One region of the Paraburkholderia sp. HP33-1 genome, then DNA from elsewhere that is predicted to be linked to it. Evidence: riboswitches for the same ligand, from Rfam matches in the RefSeq annotation. Region 1 holds a riboswitch; the other holds the start of a gene.
What was found. Region 1 has a riboswitch for cobalamin ahead of L0U81_RS03745 (FecCD family ABC transporter permease). Riboswitches for the same ligand answer to the same signal wherever they lie in the genome.
Positions count from the first base shown of each region.

Region 1 (10,802 bases):
GGCAAGGCGTCGGGGGGAGTCGGCGTTCGGGTCACGGGAAGGCGGTCGGATAGGTAAAAGCGGCGATATCTGAAAGCCGCGTGCGCGGCACATGCGGCGCGTGGCTTGCGGCTGCGCAATCGAGCGGCATTATCCCACCGCGCCGGTACAATCACACGATGACTCCCCGCGACCTCACCTTCGTCCTCGGCGGCGCCCGCTCGGGCAAGAGCGCGCACGCCGAGCGGCTCGCCAGCGACAGCGCCCTCCCCGTCACTTACATCGCCACCGCCCGCGTCACCGACGACGCCGAATTCACCGCGCGCATCGCGCATCACCGCGAGCGGCGGCCCGCGCATTGGGGGCTCGTCGAAGCCGACGACGATCTCGCGGGCGCGCTCGCGCGACACGACGCGCCGGGCCAGTGTCTGCTGATCGACTGCCTGACGCTGTGGCTCGCGAACCTGCTGTGTCCCGCCCACGGCGCCGCACCGCCGCTGCCGCACTACTACGCGCAGGCCGCGGCGCTCGAAGCGGCGCTCGCCGGCGCGCGCGGCAAGATCATCGTCGTCAGCAACGAGATCGGCCTCGGCGTCGTGCCGCTCGGCGAAGCCACGCGGCTTTACGTCGACGAACTCGGGCGCCTCAATCAGCGCGTTGCCGCGTTGAGCAGCGAGGCCACGCTGATGGTCGCGGGTCTGCCTGTCGCGCTGAAAAGCGCGAGCCGTGCGTGATGCCGCCGCTGACGATGCCGCTGATCGCGGCGCTCGCGACCGCGGGCGTCGCCGTCGATCGCTGGTTCGGTGAGCCGGGCCGCGCGCATCCGCTCGTCGGCTTCGGCAACTGGGCTGCGCGCATCGAGGCGCGCTTGAACCACGACCGGCGTCTACGGCTCAAAGGCCTGTTCGCGTGGGCGCTCGCGGTGTTGCCGCCGGTGTTGATCGCGTGGGGGCTCGTCGCCGTGTTGCCGTTTTTCGCGGCCTGCGCGCTGCACGTCGCGCTGCTGTGGTTCGCGCTCGGCGCGCGCAGCCTGCGCGATCACATCGCGCCGATCGCGCGGGCGCTCGGCCAACACGATCTCGCCACCGCGCGTCAGTTGACCGCGCAGATCGTCTCGCGCGACACCGCGCAGTCCGACGAGGCCGCGCTCGCGCGCGCAGCGGTCGAATCGGCACTCGAAAACGGCAACGACGCGATCTTCGGCACGCTGTTCTGGTTCGCGCTCGCGGGCGGGCCGGGCGCGCTCGGCTTTCGCCTCGCCAACACGCTCGACGCGATGTGGGGTTATCGCACGCCGCGCTATCTGCGCTTCGGCTGGGCCGCCGCGCGCATCGACGACGCGCTGAACTGGATTCCCGCGCGCCTGACCGCTATGAGTTATGCGCTGCTCGGCGACACCCTGACCGCGTGGCGCTGCTGGCGCGAGCAGGCGCCGCGCTGGGACAGCCCGAACGCGGGCCCGGTGATGGCGGCCGGCGCCGGCAGCCTGAACGTGCTGATCGGCGGAGCGGCGGTGTATCACGGCACGCTCGAACAGCGGCCGACACTAGGCTTCGGGCATCCCGCCGAAGCGCGTCATGTGGGCGCCGCGTTGATGCTGGTCGAGCGCACGGTGATTCTCTGGCTGGCCGTGCTGATCGTGCTGGCATTGTTGAGCGTGCCGGTTCATGGCTGAGCGCCACGACGCGCGTAGGGATGAGCGTATGACCGACCGGATACAGGTTCGCGATAACGCCGCAAGCGGCCCGATCGCGCACGGCGGCAACCTGCACGAAGCGGCGACGCGCTATGCCATTCCGTACGCGCAGTGGCTCGATCTGTCGACCGGCATCAATCCGCACGGCTATCCGGTGCCGCCGCTCCCCGCCGACGCCTGGCGCCGTCTGCCCGACGAGGGCGACGGCTTCGCCGAACGCGCCGCGCGCTACTACGGCGCGCCCGATGCCGCGCACGTGCTGCCGGTCGCTGGCAGCCAGGCGGCGATTCGCGCGCTGCCCCTGCTGCTGCCGCCCGCGACGGTCGGCATCGCGCCGCTCACCTACGGCGAGTACGCGCCCTCGTTCGCGCGTGCCGGACACGAGGTCGCGCCCCTCGACGTGCAGCTCGACACGCTGCCCGTCACGCTCACGCATGTCGCGATCGCCAATCCCAACAATCCGACCGCCGCGCATATCGACGCCGCCAGGCTGCTGCACTGGCACGCGCAACTGCGCGAGCGCGGCGGTACGCTGCTCGTCGACGAAGCGTTCGCCGATACCCTGCCGGCCGCGCGGGTCGCGTCGCTGGCGGCGCATACGCATCTGGACGGGCTCGTTGTGTTGCGCTCGCCGGGCAAGTTTTTCGGGCTGGCGGGGGTGCGCGCGGGTTTCGTGCTGGGCGCGCCGGCCTTGCTCGCCGCGCTGCGCGACAGGTTGGGCGCGTGGACCGTCAGTGGTCCCGCGCGTCATGCAGTGAGCGCCGCGCTCGCCGATACCGAGTGGCAAACCCGGATGCGTGAGAGGCTCATCAGCGAGAGCGCGCGGCTTGCCGCGCTATTGCATGCGCACGGTTTCGCGACACGCGGCACGCCGCTGTTCGCGTGGACCGACGACGCGCGCGCTGCCGCGTTGCACGAAGCGCTCGCGCAGCGTGGCGTGTGGACCCGGCTTTTTCCGCCATCGCTCGATGTGCCGTCGGCCAGCGTGCGCTTCGGGCTGCCGGGTGATGAAGCCGAGTGGATCCGCTTCGAACAGCAGCTGCAACAGGCGGTTCGCGCGATCGACGCCGCGCGCACGCGCTAACGCACGGTTCTTCACATCCAATCCGCTCAACGCTTGCCGACCCGCCCTCGCCCGATGATCCGCTTTGCCACGCCCGCGCGCCGCTTCATCCTCTGGTTCGGCGCCGCATCGCTCGCTCTGCACTCGCTAAGCGGATTCGCCGCGATCACCGTCACCGATGACAGCGGCGCGAGCGTCACGCTCGCCGCGCCCGCGCAGCGCGTGATCAGCCTCGCGCCGCATGTCACCGAATTGCTGTACGCCGCGGGCGGCGGCCCGAAGATGGTCGGCGCGGTGTCGTACAGCGACTATCCGCCCGAAGCGAAGCAACTCCCGCGGGTCGGCGACAACAAGGCGCTCGACCTCGAACGCATCGTTGCGCTGAAACCCGATCTGATCGTGGTGTGGCGGCATGGCAATGCACAGCGCCAGCTCGATCGCTTGCGCGAGCTTCACGTGCCGCTCTTTTTCAGCGAGCCGCGCCGCCTCGACGACGTCGCCGTGTCGCTGACGAGACTCGGCCGGCTGCTCGGCACGTCGGCGAGCGCGGACGCGGCGGCGGCCGCCTATCGCGACGACATCACCCGTCTACGCGCGCAGTACGCGAGCCGTCCATCCGTCAGCGTGTTTTACCAGGTATGGGACCGGCCGCTGATGACGCTCAACGGCGAGCACATGATCAGCGACGCGATCGCGCTGTGCGGCGGCCGCAACGTGTTCGCGGGCTTGCAGCCGCTCGTGCCGACGGTCTCGACCGAAGCGGTGCTCGCCGCGAATCCGGAAGCGATCGTCACCGCCGCGCCCGGTGCGACGCGGCCCGACACGACGCTGCCGCAACTCGATACGTGGCGCGCGTGGCCGGGTCTCGCGGCAGTCGCCAACAACAACCTGTTTGCAATCGACGGCGATCTGATCAACCGCCCCGCGCCGCGCATCGCGCAAGGCGCGCGGCAACTGTGCGAAGACCTCGAACTCGCGCGTTCGCGCAGAAAGCAGCCCGCGCCGTAACATCCAGTGTCTCGCGCGCAAAGAAACGATCAGTTCTCCGTATGACCCGACTGATCACGCGTTCCATCGCACGAGTGACCACTGCAATGTTTCGTCGTTACGCCGCAACCAGACGATCCCCGTCATATCGAGCGACCACTGCAGGCAACGCGCGAGCGGCACCTCCAGCACCCATGACGCGATTGCGCGCATCACGCCCGCGTGCGTGACCACATATGCGGGCGACAGCTCGCGCGTCTGCGCGAATGCATCGAACCACGCTCGCACCCGCGCGACGAATTGCGCGACGCTCTCGCCGCCATGCGCGCGCGCATGTTCGAAATTGGCGGCCCAGTCGTCGAGCAACGCGCGATCGATCGCATCCCAGCGCTGCGCTTCCCAGGCACCGAAATCCATCTCCTTCAGACGCTCGTCGTGGCTGACCACGCAGCCGAAGTCGTTCGCGATCTCGGCCGCGAGCGCGGCGCAACGCGTGAGCGGACTCGTGATCAGCACACGCGGCGCCGGCACCTGCAAGTTCGCGAACTTCACCGCCAACGCATTCGACGATACCTCGGCGCTCTCCGCCAACGCGACATCACTATGGCCGTAACAGACACCCGCCTCGAGAGCGACAGCGGGATGTCGAATCAGGACGATATCCATGCAAGCCCCACCAGATAGATGCTCAATTCGAAGATCTGTTGCGCGAAGCCGAGGCAGTCACCGGTATAGCCGCCAATGCGTCTGACGAAATAACGGCCGATCGCGAAGCGCAGCGCGAACAGCACGACACACGTGAGCGCGGCGAAACGCCAGTCGGGCGCGCCGGGGCCGTTCGGCCACAGCAGCCACGGCAGCCCGAACAGCGCGGCGCACAGCAGCGCCTGCCCGCTCAGACGCTGCGCGACCGGCCGGGCCTTGCCTGCGGCGCGCACGTAATCGAGCGTGGCCAGGTAGCTGATCGCGCAGGCACGGCTCGCGCCATGCGCGGCAATCATCAGACTTGCGGCGCGCAGCGGCGGCAACGCCGCGAGCGTTTGCCACTTGATCGCCAGGGCGATCACGAGCGCGATGGCGCCGAAGGCACCGATGCGCGAGTCGTGCATGATGCGCAGCGCATCATCGCGGGTATATGCGCCACCGAACGCATCGATGCAATCGGCAAGACCGTCCTCGTGAAATGCGCCCGTCACGATGAGCGATGCGGCCATCGACAGCAACACCGCGACGCCTGGCGGCAACACGCGCAGCGCGGCCAGATAGACGAGCGCGCTGAAGCCGCCCACCAACACGCCGACGAGCGGAAAATAGCGCGCCGCCGCGTTCAGGTAATGCGGCTCGAAGCCGACCCAGCGCGGCACCGGCACGCGCGTGAAGTAACCGAGCGCGGTGAAGAAGTAGCGCAGTTCCGCGAGCGGGTTCATCGACGTGGCGGGTGCGCGTTCACAGCGATACGGGCCGGGGTTCGCATTCTCGCGAAGCGTGTGCTCATGTGCATCACGCTTCGCGATCCGCGACGCCCGCCGAATCGAAGCTCGCCATCTCGTTGACGAAAGCCACCGCCGCGCGCAGCAGCGGCACCGCGAGCGCGGCGCCCGTACCCTCGCCGAGCCGCATGTCGAGCGACAGCAGCGGCTGCGCACCGAAATGATCGAGCATGCGCCGATGCCCCGCCTCGTTCGACGCATGCGCGAACACACAGTACTCACGCACCTCGGGCGAGAACGCATCGGCGACCAGCAGCGCGGACGTCGCGATGAAGCCATCGACGAGGATCGTCATGCGCGCTTCGGCGGCCGCCAGATACGCGCCCGCCATCATCGCGATCTCGAAGCCGCCAAAGGTCGCGAGTACGTCGAGCGGCGCGCGTGCGTCGGCATGGCGTGCGAGCGCCGACGCGAGCACGTTGCGCTTCCTCGCGAGCCCGGCGTCGTCGAGACCGGTGCCGCGGCCGACGCAGTCGTCGATCGGCACGCCGCACAGGCGGCTCATCAGGCACGCGGCCGCCGACGTGTTCGCGATGCCCATCTCGCCGAAGCCGATCACGTTCGTGCCGAGCGCCGCGTGATGACGCACGCGCGCAGCGCCCGCCTGCATGGCGGCGAGCGCTTCGGCATGCGTCATTGCGGCTTCGTGCGCGAAGTTGCGCGTGCCGCCTCCGACCGGAATGTCGACGAGCCCGTCAGTCGACGGCAGGGGCGTCGCGATACCCGCGTTGACCACTTCGAGTTCGAGACCCGCGACGCGGCTCAGCGCGTTGATCGCCGCTCCGCCTGCGAGGAAGTTCGCGACCATCTGTGCGGTCACTGATTGCGGATATGGGCTCACGCCTTCGGCGGCGATGCCGTGATCGCCCGCGAAAACGATCATCGCGGGACGCTCGACGGTAGGACGCGTGGTGTGCTGGATCAAACCCATCTGCAGCGCGAGGGTTTCGAGCCGGCCGAGGCTGCCGGGCGGTTTAGTGCGCGTATCGATGATCCGTTGCAGTTCGGCTCGCAGAGTTTGATCGAGCGGAGCGACCGCGGGCAAACCGGCCGGGAGTGGGAAGCGAGTCATAGGTGTGATCGAAACAGGAAATAAGAGTCAATAATCAGCCTGACTATATGTCATGACCGGCAGGCGATTCGTGACGCGGGCGCGGCGCGGGAATCAGCGCCTCGTGCTCGCCATCGCGAATCAGGATCAGCGGATAGCCGAACGCGCGGCTCGTCAGCGCGGGCGTCAGCACCTCGCGCGCCGGACCCGCATACGCGCCGCCCGCGCCGTCGAGCAGCAATGCGTGCGTCGCGAAGCGGCGCGCGAGATTCAGATCGTGACATGAGAACAGCACACTACGGCGTGGTTCGCGCGTCCATGCCGTGAGTGCTTCGAGGCAGTCGATCTGATGATGCAGGTCGAGATGGGACAACGGTTCGTCGAGCAACAACAGCGGCGCGTCCTGGCACAGCACGGCCGCGAGCGCGACGCGCTGACGCTCGCCGCCCGATAGCGACAGCACGTCGCGCGCGGCGAAGTCCGCGAGACCGAGTCGTTCGAGCGCCGCTTGCGCGGCCGCGCGATCCTCGTCACGCTCCCAGCCCCAGCCGCCCAGATGCGGGAAGCGGTTCAGCAGCACGATGTCGAGCACACTCGCGCTGAACGCATCGGCCGCGCTTTGCGGCATCAGCGCGCGACGCCGTGCGAGCGGGAGCGGTTGCCAGTCGGCCACGCGCGCGCCATCGAGTTCGACATGGCCCGAGGCCGGCTGCAACAGGCCTGCCAGCGTCGACAGCAAGGTCGTCTTGCCCGCGCCGTTCGGCCCGGCGATACACCAGATTTCGCCCGCGTAGAACGTGTGCGTGAACGCGTCGAGCAAGGTGCGCGCACCGGCGCGCAACGTCAGGCGTTGCGCGCTCAGCACGGAAGAGGTGGCGCTGTCGTGGGCTCGCATCATCGGCGGCGCCTGAGCAGCATCCATAGAAAGACCGGCACGCCGACCAGCGACGTAATCACGCCGACCGGCAATTGCGCGGGCGCGATCGCGGTACGCGCGATCAGATCCGCGCCCATCACTGCGACACCGCCGCCGAGCGCGGCCGCCGGCAGCAGCATGCGCTGATCGTTGCCGAACGCGAGCCGTAGCACGTGCGGCACGACGAGACCGACGAAGCCGATCGTGCCCGCGGTCGTCACCGCCGCGGCCGCGGCGAGCGAGGCAACCAGATACACGCGCAAACGCAGCGGCATCACCGCGACGCCTAATGCCTGTGCGGCCGCGTCGCCACGCAGCAGCACGTTCAGACGTGGTGCGGCCGGCACGATCGCGAGCAACACGAGCGCGAGCGCGATCAGCGCGGTCCACGGTAGCGCCCCGCCGTTGAGGTCGCCGGTGAGCCAGAACAACATGCCGCGCAGACGGCTGTCGGGCGCGAGATTGAGCAGCAGCGTGATCAACGCGCCCCACCCCGCCGCGATCACCACGCCGGTCAACAGCAAACGCGGCGATGTGTCCTGCGGCTCGCCGCGCCATAGTTCGCGACGCGCAAGACCGAGCACCAGCAGGATCGACACGAGCGCACCCGCGAACGCGCTCGCATCGACGATCCACCATGCGCCGCCCGCGATCATCGCGACGAGCGCAAAGCTTGCCGCGCCGCCCGACACGCCGAGCACATACGGCTCGGCCAGCGGATTGCGCAGCAGCACCTGCAGCAGCGCGCCGGCGAGCGCGAGCAACGCGCCGCACGCGAAGCCCGCGAGCGCGCGCGGCAAGCGCAACGTACGTACGATTTCGCCGGCGAGATCGTCGGTGCCCGCGCCGCCAAACGTGTGCGCAGGCACGAGCGCCGCCAGCACGCGCGATGGCGCGAGCGGCACGCTGCCGAGCACGAGGGACGCGCCGAGCACCGCTACGGCGACGAGCGCGAGCCCGAGCCAGATCGCCGCTGCGCGTTTCGCGTTCATCGGGCGCGGCGTCTCTATCGCGACAGGGGACAGCATGGGACGACATTCCTTTGGATAGCGTGCGCGGCCTGCATTCTCGCAGGCCGACGCGTCACGAGGCGCCCCTTTGTTTAACGTTTTCGTGGGGGGACGTCCCTTATGTCTGGCCGGTATCCGGGCTACGACACGTCAATCCCGCCTTCCCACGCGTGACGCGCAGTGGCACACTCGCATGTTGAACTTCGAACCTGCGACCAGGACCGACCTGCATGAGCACAGCACATGCCCTCGCTTACCGTTGCGGAGCAGCACAGGTTCGCGCATCTGTTTTGGTACCGCGCGCCCTGCTTCCCGTTTAACTGCCCGCACCGACAAGCGCGCGGGCACCAGAGTGCGGGAAGTTTAGGAGCGGCCTCGCGGGGCGTCAAGAAAGGTCAGGCGGTACGCAATCCGTTCTGTTGAATGCAGATTATTGTCCGATAGATGTCCGGTTTTTTATCTTATGGTCGACAACATGAGACGGAGCGAACGCGTACGAAGCGATGCTGTTACGTCTCGAAACGAGACAATTGTCGGAACCTGTAATATTCCGCGCTAAAATGCGATGTCTTTAGAGGACGCAGCACATGCTCACCGAACTCGAATCACTCTCCCAGAATATCGGCAAGCTGATTGCGATCAGCCAGCGCCACCACGAAGCGCGGCTCGCGCTCGAAGAGCAACTCGCGCAAACGCGTGCCGAAGTAGAAGCAACGCACGCGGAGCTCGCGCAATTGCGCGAAGAGCGCAATGCACTGCAGGCGGAACGCGACGCTCTGTCCGCCAAGATCGACGACGCTCAGGTGCGCCTGAATGCGATTCTCGAGAAATTGCCGCGCGCACGCGCGAGCAGCGAACCGGATAACCAGCTCGATCTGCTCGAGTCCGCCCAGCCCGAACACGAGGAAGCGGAAAGCGACGTAAGCCGCCACGGAGAAAACGCATGACCACCAAGCAGATCGAAGTATCGATTCTCGACGTACCTTATCGTCTCGCCTGCTCGCCGGAAACGGAAGGCGCGCTGCTCGAAGCGGTCGCGCGCGTCGACGCCGAGATGAAGAAGATCCGCAGCGGCAGCAACATGCGCGGCACGGATCGCATTGCCGTGATGGCTGCACTGTCACTGGCATCGGAACTGCTTAAGCTGCAAAGCAGCGTGCGACACGGAGAAGCATTTCCCGCTGAAGAAATCCGGCGTACAATGCAGCAAATGAACGAACAGCTAGGTACTGTGATTCAACAGTACAGCTTGCAGTAAGCAGTAGCAGGCCGGTGTCGAACCGGTCGCGTGTTCAAAGGTTGGTGTGTTGTAGCTTTACTAGTTTGCTTCCCTGCCTGGTTCGCCAAGGTCATATATTCCTTGAACCAATGCCATGTGCACGGTTGCGGAAATTTGTAGCACGGGCGTGCGCGTCACTCTGTCTGATGTACCCGAAGTGTTGCTAACTGCGACCAATTCTGAACCCTCGGTTCAGGATGCCGGCCTAGCGGCTAAGGCGGGGACCTTATCTGGAACGGCACCGGACTTCGGTTCGGTGCCGTTTTTTCTTTGGCAGCCGTTTTTCGTTTGAGGGCCTTTTTCAAGGGCTTTTCTGCACGCGCCTGCCCCTCCCGTGCCTCGTTCAACCTCACACGCTCACTCTGATTCATGCGCTACTGGCTGATGAAGTCCGAACCGGACGAGGCAAGCATCGACGATCTCGCCAACGCACCGCATCGCACCTTGCCGTGGACCGGCGTGCGCAACTATCAGGCGCGCAACTTCATGCGCGACGTGATGCAGATCGGCGACGGCGTGCTCTTCTATCATTCGAGCTGTCCGGAGCCCGGCATTGCGGGCATCGCGGAAGTGTCGTCGACCGCTTATCCAGACCCGACCCAGTTCGATAAGAAGAGTCCGTACTACGACGCGAAGTCGTCGCCGGAAACGCCGCGCTGGTTACTCGTCGACGTCGTGTTCAAAAAGAAAATTCCGCTGATTTCGCTTGCTGCCTTGCGCGAGCATGCCGAGTTGGAGGATATGCGCGTGCTAGCCAAAGGCAACCGTCTGTCAATCACGCCCGTGACGGAAGCCGAATGGCGCTTCATCACTAAACAGCTGGTTTAACGGCGAACGCGCGGCGCGGCACATGTCGTGAGCGCGCTCAGGCCATCATTTCCGGTGCGGCGGCGATGCGCTAATTGGGGAACCAAGCCTCGGTCACGCGCGCCTAATCGGTTGCCGAAACGCGATCGCTCGGCCTAACTGCTCGACGGCATCCATACCCTTTCGCCAGCGCATCTGTCAAACATCGCGTCAGCGCGCGGCGCGCGCGTCGAACGTGCACCACCTGTTCAAACAAGGAGTCCAGCCATGACGAAAAAAACCGCACGGGCCCTCGCACTCGCGTTCGCCTTTGGCGCGCCTGTCGCACTTGCACTGAACCCGGTTCTCGCTCGCGCGCAAAGCATGATGCCGCAGCCTGCGGGCGTGCTGTCGCTGAATGCGCAGGCGAGCGCGGAAGTCCCGCAGGACGAAGTCGAAATCACGCTGTTTTACGAGCAGGAAGCGAGCGAGCCGTCGTCGCTGACGTCGACACTGAACGAACGCGCCGATGCGGCGTTGCAGAA
Region 1 covers NZ_JAJEJR010000001.1:812,409-823,210, reverse strand. Annotated here, with positions in the region: gene cobU (bifunctional adenosylcobinamide kinase/adenosylcobinamide-phosphate guanylyltransferase) at 159-713, shown strand; gene cbiB (adenosylcobinamide-phosphate synthase CbiB) at 713-1,654, shown strand; gene cobD (threonine-phosphate decarboxylase CobD) at 1,683-2,759, shown strand; gene L0U81_RS03770 (cobalamin-binding protein) at 2,814-3,746, shown strand; gene cobC (alpha-ribazole phosphatase) at 3,801-4,391, opposite strand; gene L0U81_RS03760 (adenosylcobinamide-GDP ribazoletransferase) at 4,376-5,152, opposite strand; gene cobT (nicotinate-nucleotide--dimethylbenzimidazole phosphoribosyltransferase) at 5,226-6,287, opposite strand; gene L0U81_RS03750 (ABC transporter ATP-binding protein) at 6,331-7,164, opposite strand; gene L0U81_RS03745 (FecCD family ABC transporter permease) at 7,161-8,210, opposite strand; cobalamin riboswitch at 8,302-8,559, opposite strand; gene L0U81_RS03740 (ATPase) at 8,780-9,139, shown strand; gene L0U81_RS03735 (cell division protein ZapA) at 9,136-9,450, shown strand; RNA gene ssrS (6S RNA) at 9,518-9,699, shown strand; gene L0U81_RS03725 (EVE domain-containing protein) at 9,841-10,299, shown strand; gene L0U81_RS03720 (SIMPL domain-containing protein) at 10,546-10,802, shown strand, end outside.

Region 2 (10,802 bases), on a different contig from region 1:
GCTCGCCCACGCAATCGCGCTCTCTCAGACCTATCTGCCCGTGCTGCTGACACCACCCGACGCGACTGGCGAGCGCACCGTCGACGAACCCGTCGCGCCGCTCGCGCAGGCGGCGGCCGGGCTCGGTCACATCAATTTCGAGGTGGACGGCGATGGCATCACACGCAGCGTCGCGCGCTTCCAGGGCGACGACGCTTCGCGCTGGCCGCAACTGATGGTGCTCGTGGCCGATGCGGTCGAACGAGGCAAGCTGCATCTGCGCGACGGGCTGCCGCCGCGCCGCTCGAACGAGCCCGCGCGCGGCAGCAACGACGGCGGCGAAGGCCGCTTCCTGATTCCGTTCGGGCCGAATGCCGCTCGCTTCGCGAAGCTTAGTTTCGCCGACGTACTGGCTGGCAAGGTGCCGGCCGATCGGTTGCGCGGGCGCATCGTCGTGATCGGCGTGACCGCGTCGGGTCTGTACGACCGTTTTGCGACGCCGGTGTCGGGCGAGCTGGGTCCGCTGCCCGGCGTCGACATCCATGCAAACGTGCTCGACACGCTGCTGAGCGGCCGCGAGATCGAGCCGGTTGGGCAGTGGGTCGTGTGCGCGGCGGCGCTCGGGCCGCTCGCCGCGCTGCTCGCCGGCTTTCTCGTGCTGTCGCCGCGTCGCTCGCTGTTGCTGACCGGCGCTCTGGTGCTGCTCGCGGCGGCCGGCAGCGCGGTTCTGCTCTACGGCGGCAGGCTGTGGGTATCGCCGGTGCCGGCGATCCTCGGCGTCGTGATCGTCTATCCGATCTGGAACTGGCGCCGCCTCGAAATGACGATGGCGTATCTGCGTGGTGAGTTGCAACGCCTCGCCGAAGAGCCGCATCTGCTGCCCGAAACGCCGAAGCGCCGCCGCGAGTTCGGCGGCGACGTGCTCGAGCAGCACATGGCGCTGATGGCTCAGGCCGCGCAACGGGTGCAGGACATGAAGCGCTTCGTGTGGGACAGCCTCGATAGCGTGCCGGAGCCGATTCTCGTCAGCGATCTGGCTGGCGTCGTGCTGATCGCGAATCATGCGGCGAAAGCGCATTTTGCCCGGCTGGGCGCGCCGATGCCCGAGGGCCAGCCGATGCAGAGCGTGCTCGGCGGTCTCACGCTCGTCAAAACGATCGACGCCGGCGCGGCCTCGGACCACGAGCGCAATCTGTACGCGCACGCGCACTGGCCGGCGCTGCTCGATCCGACGCGCCGCGAGTTTGAAGCGCTGATGGCGCAGGGCGTCGAGGTGCGCGACACGAACGAGCGCGATCATCTGTTGCGCTACGCGACCTGCACCAACGCGCGGGGCGAGACGACCGGCTGGATCGCCGGTCTGGTCGACGTGTCGGCGCTGCATGCGGCCGAGCGTCAACGTGAGGACGCGCTGCGGCTGCTGTCGCACGACATGCGCTCGCCGCAGTCATCGATCATTGCGCTGGTCGAAATCGAGCGCGCGCGAACCGAGCCGGTGCTCGCGCGCAACCTGCTCGGGCGTATCGAACGTTACGCGCAGCGCGCGCTGACGCTCGCCGACGACTTCGTGCAACTGGCGCGCGCCGAATCGCAGACCTATGTGCTCGAGCCGCTGAACCTGACCGAACTCGTGATCGACGCGAGCGACGAGGTCTGGCCGCAGGCGCACGCGAAGCGCATCGCGCTGCATACGGAAACCGGTGGCGACGCCGCCGACGCCCCCTGGATCTGCGCCGACCGTTCGCTGATGACACGCGCGCTCGTCAACATTCTGAACAACGCGGTCAAGTACAGTCCGCCTGACACGCGCGTCGTGTGCAGCTTCGCGAGCCAACCTGCGGCAAAGCGCGCGGGCAGCGCGGCAGGGCGAGTGGCTTGCACGATCCGCGACCAGGGCTATGGCATCCCGAAGGAACAGCAGGCCGGGCTGTTCGAGCGCTTTCGCCGCTTTCACGAGGCCGAGCGGCCGGACGTGGGGGGCGCGGGACTCGGCATGGCGTTCATCAAAACCGTCGTCACGCGCCACGGCGGCAGCGTCGAGGTCGTCAGCGCGCCCGGTGAGGGTACGGCCGTCACGATCCTGCTGCCCGCGCTCGACCACGCCCAGCTCGACGAATCGAGCGCGGGGAGCGCCTGACGCGCCTTTGACGTATTCGATGTACTGGAGAGAAAACAGCAATGGCAAAGATCGCTCACCTCTGTGCCGCGATGGCTGCGGCGAGCCTCACCGGTTGTGCGAACCTGAGTGCCGACGTACACAGCGTGTCCGGTAACGGCGCCGACCACGCCGTTGCGCTGCAAGGCGAGCAGACCTACTCGTTCGCGCGCACGCAGCCGCAGGACGACAGCGCCGACCATCCGCAAGCCGAAAAGCTGCTGCGCGAGGAGCTGGCGAAACACGGGTTCGTCGATACGGCGGGCAAGCCCGCGCACTATCTGCTGTCGATGGCGTATAGCACGCGGCCGGCGTCGATCGGCGTTGGCGGCGAGGATTGCGCGCCCCCCGATTGCGGCGCGGGCGGCGACGGTCTTGGCGCGCTGCTGTTGGGACGCGAGTATCAGCACGCGCTGACGTTGCGCTTCTTCGACTACGGGAGCGGCACCGAACGCTACAAGGTCAGCGCGGTGTTTTTCGATCGCGACGCGGACCCGCTGCATGCGCAGCCCTTGCTCGTGAAAACCGCGCTCGCGAAGCTGCCGTTCGACCCGCCGGCCGATTGGCGCGTGAAGTTCAGCGTTGACCAGGCGAGCGGCGTGCCGAACGTCGAGTCGATGAAGCCGCTGCAGCGCTGATACGAAGCGCGGGGGCGGTCCGCGTGTATGCGCTATTTCTGCGCTGGCTCGTCCCGCGGCCAGCGGTTTTCGAACACGCAATCGGCGAGCGGCAGACGGCTCGCCCAGCGCTCCGTTTCCAGCATCGGCTCGCTATAGAACGCGTCGACGTGACCGAGGCACAGGATCGCAACCGGCCGCGCGCCTTCCGGCATGCCCAGAAGCTGATGCACCGCGTCGACATCGAATAGCGACACCCAGCCGAGCCCGAGTCCCTCCGCGCGCGCGGCGAGCCACATGTTCTGGATCGCGCACGCAACCGACGCGAGGTCCATCTCCGGCAACGTGCGGCGGCCGAAGACGTGACGCTCGCGGCCGTCCATCAGCGCGATCACGAGCAGCTCCGCGCATTCGCGCATGCCTTCCACCTTCAGTTTCATGAACTCGTCGCGGCGCTTGCCGAGCGCGTCGGCGGTCGCGAGCCGTTCGCGTTCGACGATGTCGCGCAAGCCCGTGCGCAGTGCCGCATCGGTGATGCGCACGATGCGCCAGGGCTGCATGAAGCCGACGCTCGGCGCGTGATGCGCCGCGTCGAGCAGCCTCCGCAGCACCGCGGGATCGACCGGATCGGGCACGAAGTGACGCATGTCGCGGCGTTCGTAAATCGCGCGATAGACCGCGTCGCGCTCGGAGTCGTCAAAAGGCTTCGCCATGAAAGAGGGCGGCCGTGAAGGCCGGGTTGGAGGGCCAGTAAGCGTGCATATAGGTTGCCACAATCGAGCCGACGCGGAAAATCGCTTCGCCGGGCGCGTCACTGTGCGCGCGCGTGGCGAAGCTTTGCGGCGCGAGCGGTGTGGCGAGCTTCGAGTAGTGAAACGTGTGGCCGGTCAGCGTTCCGTGCGGGCCGTCGATCTGCTGCATGCCGAGCGACGTGAAGCGCGTTTGCATCGTCGCGTGACCGGGCAGCAGACCGAGCATCGGCGTGCTCGTGCCTTGCTTGTTGGTCAGCGTCTCCAGCAGATAGAGCATACCCCCGCATTCGGCGACGAGCGGTTTGTCCGCTTCGACGTGCGCGCGGATCGCCGCGGCGCTGTTTGCGTTGCCCGCGAGCGCCGCCGCGTGCAACTCGGGATAGCCGCCCGGCAGATAGAGCGCGTGCGCGTCGTCGGGCACGGGTTCGTCGGCGAGCGGCGAGAAATAGCTGAGCCGCGCGCCGAGCGCTTCGAGTAGCGCGAGGTTGGCCGGATAGATGAACGAGAAGGCGGCGTCGCGTGCGATCGCGATGTGCTTGCCTTCGAGCAGACGCGGCAACGCTGCGGGTACGGGCGCACCGAAATCGACCGGCGCCGGTAGCTCGGCGAGCGCGGTCGAGGCGAGCGTGTCGGCCGCACGTTCGAGGCGCGCTTCGAGATCGTCGATTTCGTCGGCCTGGTGCAATCCGAGGTGGCGGTCGGGCAGCGTGATCTCGTCGCTCGCCGCAATGTGGCCGCACCAGCGCATCTCAGGCGGCAGTGCTTCCTGCAGCATCTGCGCGTGCCGCGCCGAACCGACGCGGTTCGCGAGCACGCCATGAAATGGCAGTTGCGGCCGAAAGCGCGCGAGGCCGAAGGCGAGCGCGCCGAACGTCTGTGCCATCGCCTGCGCGGAAATGACCGCGAGGACGGGCACGCCGAAGGCGGCCGCGAGATCGGCGCTGCTCGGCGTGCCGTCGAACAGGCCCATCACGCCCTCGATCAGGATCAGATCAGCCTCCTGCGCGGCCTGCGCGAGCAGGTTACGGCACGCGCTTTCGCCGACCATCCACAGATCGAGCGACAGCACCGGCGCGCCGCTCGCGCGCGCGAGAATCATCGGATCGAGAAAATCCGGGCCGGTCTTGAACACGCGCACCCGCCGTCCGAGCCGCCGGTGATAGCGCGCGAGCCCAGCTGTGATCGTGGTCTTGCCTTGTCCCGACGCGGGCGCGCTGATGAACAGCGCGGGGCACGCTGACATCGCTCAGAACTCCACGCCGCGCTGCGCCTTCACGCCCTGCTCGCGATACGGATGCTTGATCGCGCGCATTTCGGTGACGAGGTCGGCGGCTTCGATCAGCGCGTCGGGCGCGTGACGGCCGGTCACGACGACGTGCAGCATCGGCGCACGGGCGTTGATCACGGCGAGCACTTCGTCGAGCGGCAGGTATTCGTACTTGAGCACGGTGTTCAGCTCGTCGAGGATCACCATCTGGTAATCGCCGCTTTCGATCATCCGTCGCGCTTCGTTCCAGCCCTTGCGCGCGGTCGCCATGTCGGCCTCGCGGTTCTGCGTGTTCCAGGTGTAGCCGTCGCCCATCGTCACGAAATCGCATTGCGCGATTGCGCCAAGGAAGTCGCGCTCGGACGTATGCAGCGCGCCCTTGATGAACTGCACGACGCCGAGCCGCATGCCGTGGCCGAGCACGCGCACGGCCATGCCGAACGCGGCCGTGCTCTTGCCCTTGCCGGTGCCGGTGTTGACGATCAGCAGGCCTTTTTCGACGGTCGCGCTGGCCTGTTTCTTTTCGTGGCCTTCGCGGCGGCGTTCGGTCATGCGTTGATGCGATTCGGTATCGGTTTTCATCGGGGGTCCTGGTCTTGAGGGGCGGGATGGAATGGGGGCGCGGCGTGGTTCGCCGCTGCGATCGCCACGGTGACGCCGCCGTGCGCGGTCTTGCGTACGACGAGACGTGCATGTTGCGCGGTTGTCGCGGTGTTTGACGCTCCTGCGGCCAACAGCGCGCACGGCTCGCACACACCGTCGACGCCGAGATGCGCATGCGCGGCCACCGACGGCGACGCGACCGGTACGGCGGCGATCTGCTCGCGGCTGAACAGTTGCAGCGGTAGCTGATGGCGTGAGCAGAATTCGAGCAGGCCTGCTTCGTTGACTTTGGTGTCGATCGTCGCGATGGTGCGGATCTGCGCGAAGTCATTCGATCCGAGCGCTGCGCGCACGGCAGTTTCGATATCAGCGGCTTCGCTGTGCAAGCGGCAACCGATGCCGACGCTCAGCGTTTTCATCGAGCGTGCGTCGCGTTGGGCCGCATCACGCGCAAGCGCGAGCGACGCCACGCGGCCGATCACGACGATCGCCGGCGAGCCGAGCCGCGCTCGCGTGACGGCATCGGCAAACTCGCGCAGCGGCGTAAGCACGTGACGCTGCTCGGGCCGCGTCGCCGATTCGATCGCCGCGCAGGGCATATCGGCAGACATGCCGGCGGCGAGCAACGCGTCGGCGATGTCGCCGAGCCGCCGCATGCCCATATAGATCACAAGCGTCATGCGCGTCGCGGCGAGCGCGGCCCAGTCGGGCTCACCGCTGCCGGCGCCGTGGCCCGTGACGAACACGACGCCCTGCGCGTAGTCGCGATGCGTGACCGCAATGCCGAGCGTCGCCGGCGCGGCGATGCCGGCCGTGATGCCGTTGATCACGTCGGCGTCGATACCCGCGGCCTGCAGCGCCTGCAACTCTTCGCCGCCGCGGCCGAACACGAACGGATCGCCACCTTTGAGCCGCGCAACGCTGCGCCCCGCGTGCAGATGCTCGAGCATTTGCGCGACGATATCCGCTTGCGGCGTCGACGGATGGCCGCCGCGCTTGCCGACGTACACGACTTGCGCGTCGGCGCGCGCGAACTGCAGCACCTCGGGATTCACCAGATCGTCGACGAGCACGACGTCCGCCTGGGCGAGCGCGCGGGTAGCCTTCAGCGTCATCAGCTCGACGTCGCCGGGCCCGGCGCCGATCAGCCAGGCGCGCGTCATCGCGGCGTGCATGGCGCGCGCCATGCTGTGGGGGGAGAAGAGAAGCGGCGCGCGACAGCGTGCGCGGTGGTCGAGATAGAGGTCATGCGGTACTGCGAAATCGGGCGCGCCCACGCGCGGCTCGCGGCGAATTCACCAGAAAAAACGCCACGAAACGCGCGATGTCGCGCTTGAACGCCTTCACATCCGTTCCCCGCGGATTCCAGCGGCCGGCGGCGCAACTCGATGCACGGATGCATCCGGCGCCGCCTCCGCGTCTGGCCGGTATCCGGGCTGGCGACCTCACGCGCTTCGCCTTCCCGTTCCCGTTTGCGCGGGACAGTGGCATCAAAAAACGCATGCGCGGCACGTCGGAATCGAAGGCAGGATCGAATCGCGCGCCGCAGGTCGCTTACCGTTGCGGGGACAGCACAGGTTGAACGCGTAAAGCGCTGCCTGTTTCCCGTTTAACTGCACACGCGAGCGCATGTGCGGGCACCAAACGCGCGCATACGATAGCACATGGCGCCTTGCCGGATAAGCGTCGGCGGTGCTTTCCGGCACCCTGCGTTCCTTGACTGCGCAGGGCCGCGGGCCTACACTCGCACGCACTTTGGGTGCCCGCGTGCGCGTTCGTGCGCATGCAGTTAAACGGGAAACAGGGAGCCATCTGCTCTGGAGCGGCTAACCTGTGCTGTCCCCGCAACGGTAAGCGAAAGCGGTTCCGGCTCGATAGCCGGGCGCCGCAGTGCCGGCTTCGATGTCCCCGCGCAAGGTCGCGTCGACATATCACCACTGGTCGAGAAACCACTCGGCCGGGAAGGGGAAGCGGCGCTTTCGCCAGCCCGGATACCGGCCCGAAGAAGCAGAACGAATGCCGCGGGGATGCGGCGGCGCGTTCATGACCTCACTTCCGCTTTCTGTATTTCCGTTGTCTCGGCAATACCGTGGTTCGTCCCCGTGTTTTGTGGTCACTGGCAGTGGTGCGCGTGCTTCATTCGCGCCTTTCGCCAGCCGATGCACACGCACGGGTGGACTTTACGGCATGCCGGTGCAGCGCCAAGGGATGGACCTCACGATGCAAACTCAATTGCGCAAGATTCCCGTCACGATCGTCACGGGCTTTCTCGGCAGCGGCAAAACTACGCTGCTGCGGCACATTCTTCAGCATGCGGGCGGCAAGCGCATCGCGGTCATCGTCAACGAGTTCGGCGAACTCGGCATCGACGGGGAAATCCTCAAGGGCTGCGGCATCGGTTGCGATGAAAACGGCGTCGAGACCGAAGGGCAACTGTATGAACTCGCGAACGGTTGCCTGTGCTGCACCGTGCAGGAAGAGTTTTTCCCGGTCATGGAAAAGCTCGCTGAGCGACGCGATGAACTCGATCACGTGCTGATCGAAACGTCGGGGCTCGCATTGCCGAAGCCGCTCGTTCAGGCGTTCAACTGGCTGCAGATCCGCAACGGCTTCACGGTCGATGCGGTGGTGACGGTGGTGGACGGCCCGGCCGCCGCGAGCGGCCAGTTCGCCGACAACCCGGTCGCCGTCGATGCGCAGCGCAAGGCCGATCCGAATCTCGATCACGAGTCGCCGCTGCACGAACTATTCGAAGACCAGTTGTCGGCGGCCGATCTGGTGATTCTGAACAAGACCGATCTGATCGACGCTGCGCAGCAGCGTGAAGTGGAAGCTGCGATCCGCGAAGAAATTCCGCCGCAGGTGAAGATCGTGCGCGCGCACCAGGGACAGCTCGATCTGCATACGCTGCTGGGGCTCGAAGCGGCGTCGGAAGAGACGATTCACCTGCGTCACGACCACCACGGTTCCGCCGACGACCCCGATCACCACCACGACGAATTCGATTCGGTCGTCGTGCAGGCTTCGGTGCCGTCGCGCGACGCGGCGCTCGCCGCCTTGCAGACGCTCGTCGAAAACCACACGATTTACCGTGTCAAAGGCTTCGCCGCGCTGCCTGGCGCGGCGATGCGTCTCGTGATCCAGGGCGTGGGGCGGCGCTTCGACAGCTACTTCGACCGGCGCTGGCAGGCGGGCGAAAATGGCGAAGGCGCGTTGAGCCGCTTCGTGCTGATCGGCGAGGACCTCGACCAGCACGCGCTGCAACAGGCGTTCGACGCGGCGCTCGGCGCAACGTCGATCGCGACAGCATAACGGGCGCACCAGCATGCATCTGCTGCGCACGACGCCGGGCGGCTTCGTCGACGATACACAGGGCGTGATCCGCATCGATCAGCAGCCCGCCGATATCGTCGTGCTCAGTTCCGCCGACACCACGCTGTCGCTGCTTGCGAGCGTGGTGCCGCGTCTCGGCGACGGCTTCCCGAGCGTGCGGCTCGCGAACGTCACGTATCTGCGTCAACCGGCCTCGGTTGATTTCTATATCGACGACGTGTTGCAGCACGCGCGCGTCGTCGTGGTCGATCATCTTGGCGGCGAAACCTATTGGCCGTACGGCATCGAGCAGGTGGTCGCGCTCGCGCAGCGCAAACAGCAGACACTCGCGATGTTTTCCGGCGACCTGCAGGAAGACCCGAACCTGCTTGCGCGCAGCACCGCGAGCGCCGAGCTATGCCAGCAGCTGTGGCGCTATCTGCGCGAAGGCGGAGCGCAGAACGCCGAGGCGTTCTTGCGCTGCATCGCGTATCGCGCGTTCGACTGGGGACGCGAGCCCGAGCCGCCGCGCGCGTTGCCGGCCGCTTCGCTGTATCACCCCGAGCGCGATACGCCCACCGTCGCCGACTGGCAGGCGCGCTGGCGGCAGGACGCGCCGGTCGTCGCGATCCTGTTCTACAAGGCGCATCTGCAGGCCGCCAATACCGCGGTCTTCGATGCGTTGATCGACGCGCTCGAAACACAAGGGCTCAACCCGCTGCCGCTTGCGATCACGTCGTTGAAGGACGCAATGAGCCGCGACGTCGTACAGTCGCTGTGCGCGCAGCATGGTGTCGCGCTCGTGCTGAACACGACCGCGTTCGCCGCGTCCGCGATCGACGACCCCGAGCCGCTCGCGCTCGCCGGCGACGCGCCGGTGTTTCAGGTGATCCTGAGCGGCGGCAATCGCGAAGATTGGCTCAAGGACAACCATGGTCTCAATTCGCGCGACATTGCCATGCATATCGCGCTGCCCGAAGTGGACGGCCGCATCATCACGCGCGCGATCAGCTTCAAGGGGCTCGCGTATCGCTGTGCGCATACCCAGGTCGACGTGGTCCGCTATCAGCCCGACCTCGAACGGGTGCGTTTTCTCGCCGAGCTGAGCCGCCGCTGGTGCCGTCTGCGTTCGCTCGATAACGCCGACAAGAAAGTCGCACTGATCCTCGCGAACTACCCGATGAGCGAAGGGCGCATCGGCAACGGCGTGGGGCTCGATACGCCGGCGTCGGTGGTCGGCATTCTGTCGATGCTGCGCGATGAAGGCTACCGGATCGGCGAATTGCCCGAAAACGGCGATGCGTTGTTGAGCAGGCTGACCGAGGGCGTGACCAACGATCCCGTGGTGCGCGATCTGCGTCCAGCCCTGCAAAGCCTCGCGCTCGACGACTATCTCGCGCCTTTCAACGCCTTGCCGGCGAGCGTGCGCGACACGTTGAACGCGCGCTGGGGCAGGCCCGAACAGGACCCGACGCTGCGGCGCGGCCGCTTCATGATCGCCGGCTGGCGCTGCGGGCAGGTGTTTGTCGGCATTCAGCCTTCGCGCTCGCGCGAGCAAGGCGACTACGCGAGCTATCACGACGCGGAGCTCGTGCCGCCGCATGCGTATCTCGCGTTCTATTTTTGGCTGCGCCATCAGTTCGGCATCGACGCGATCGTGCATGTCGGCAAGCACGGCAATCTCGAATGGCTGCCCGGAAAAAGCGTCGCGTTGAGCGACGCGTGCTGGCCCGATCTGATTCTCGGGCCGATGCCGCATCTGTATCCGTTCATCGTCAACGATCCGGGCGAGGGCAGCCAGGCGAAGCGGCGCGCGCAGGCGGTGATCGTCGATCATCTGATGCCGCCGCTCACACGCGCCGAAAACTATGGGCCGTTGCAGGATCTCGAACGCCAGGTCGACGAATACTACGAAGCATTGATGGTCGATCCGCGTCGTGCGAAGCTGCTGCGCCGCACGATTCTGACGACGATCGTCGAGCATCGGCTGCACGAAGAGCTGAGTCTCGCGGCGCCGAGCGGACAGGACGACGAAGACGCGCTGCTTACACGTGTCGATGCATGGCTGTGCGAGCTGAAGGAAGCGCAGATTCGCGATGGCCTGCATACGTTTGGGC
Region 2 covers NZ_JAJEJR010000002.1:1,277,057-1,287,858, reverse strand. Annotated here, with positions in the region: gene L0U81_RS21800 (CHASE2 domain-containing protein) at 1-2,116, shown strand, start outside; gene L0U81_RS21795 (DUF4136 domain-containing protein) at 2,158-2,772, shown strand; gene bluB (5,6-dimethylbenzimidazole synthase) at 2,805-3,464, opposite strand; gene L0U81_RS21785 (cobyrinate a,c-diamide synthase) at 3,448-4,746, opposite strand; gene cobO (cob(I)yrinic acid a,c-diamide adenosyltransferase) at 4,750-5,352, opposite strand; gene L0U81_RS33720 (cobalamin biosynthesis protein) at 5,349-5,792, opposite strand; partial or broken gene cobA (uroporphyrinogen-III C-methyltransferase) at 5,811-6,536, opposite strand; cobalamin riboswitch at 6,779-7,033, opposite strand; cobalamin riboswitch at 7,114-7,390, shown strand; gene cobW (cobalamin biosynthesis protein CobW) at 7,594-8,685, shown strand; gene cobN (cobaltochelatase subunit CobN) at 8,699-10,802, shown strand, end outside.
Region 2: linked by a shared signal. The riboswitch ahead of cobA (uroporphyrinogen-III C-methyltransferase) and the one ahead of L0U81_RS03745 (FecCD family ABC transporter permease) in region 1 are both predicted to bind cobalamin.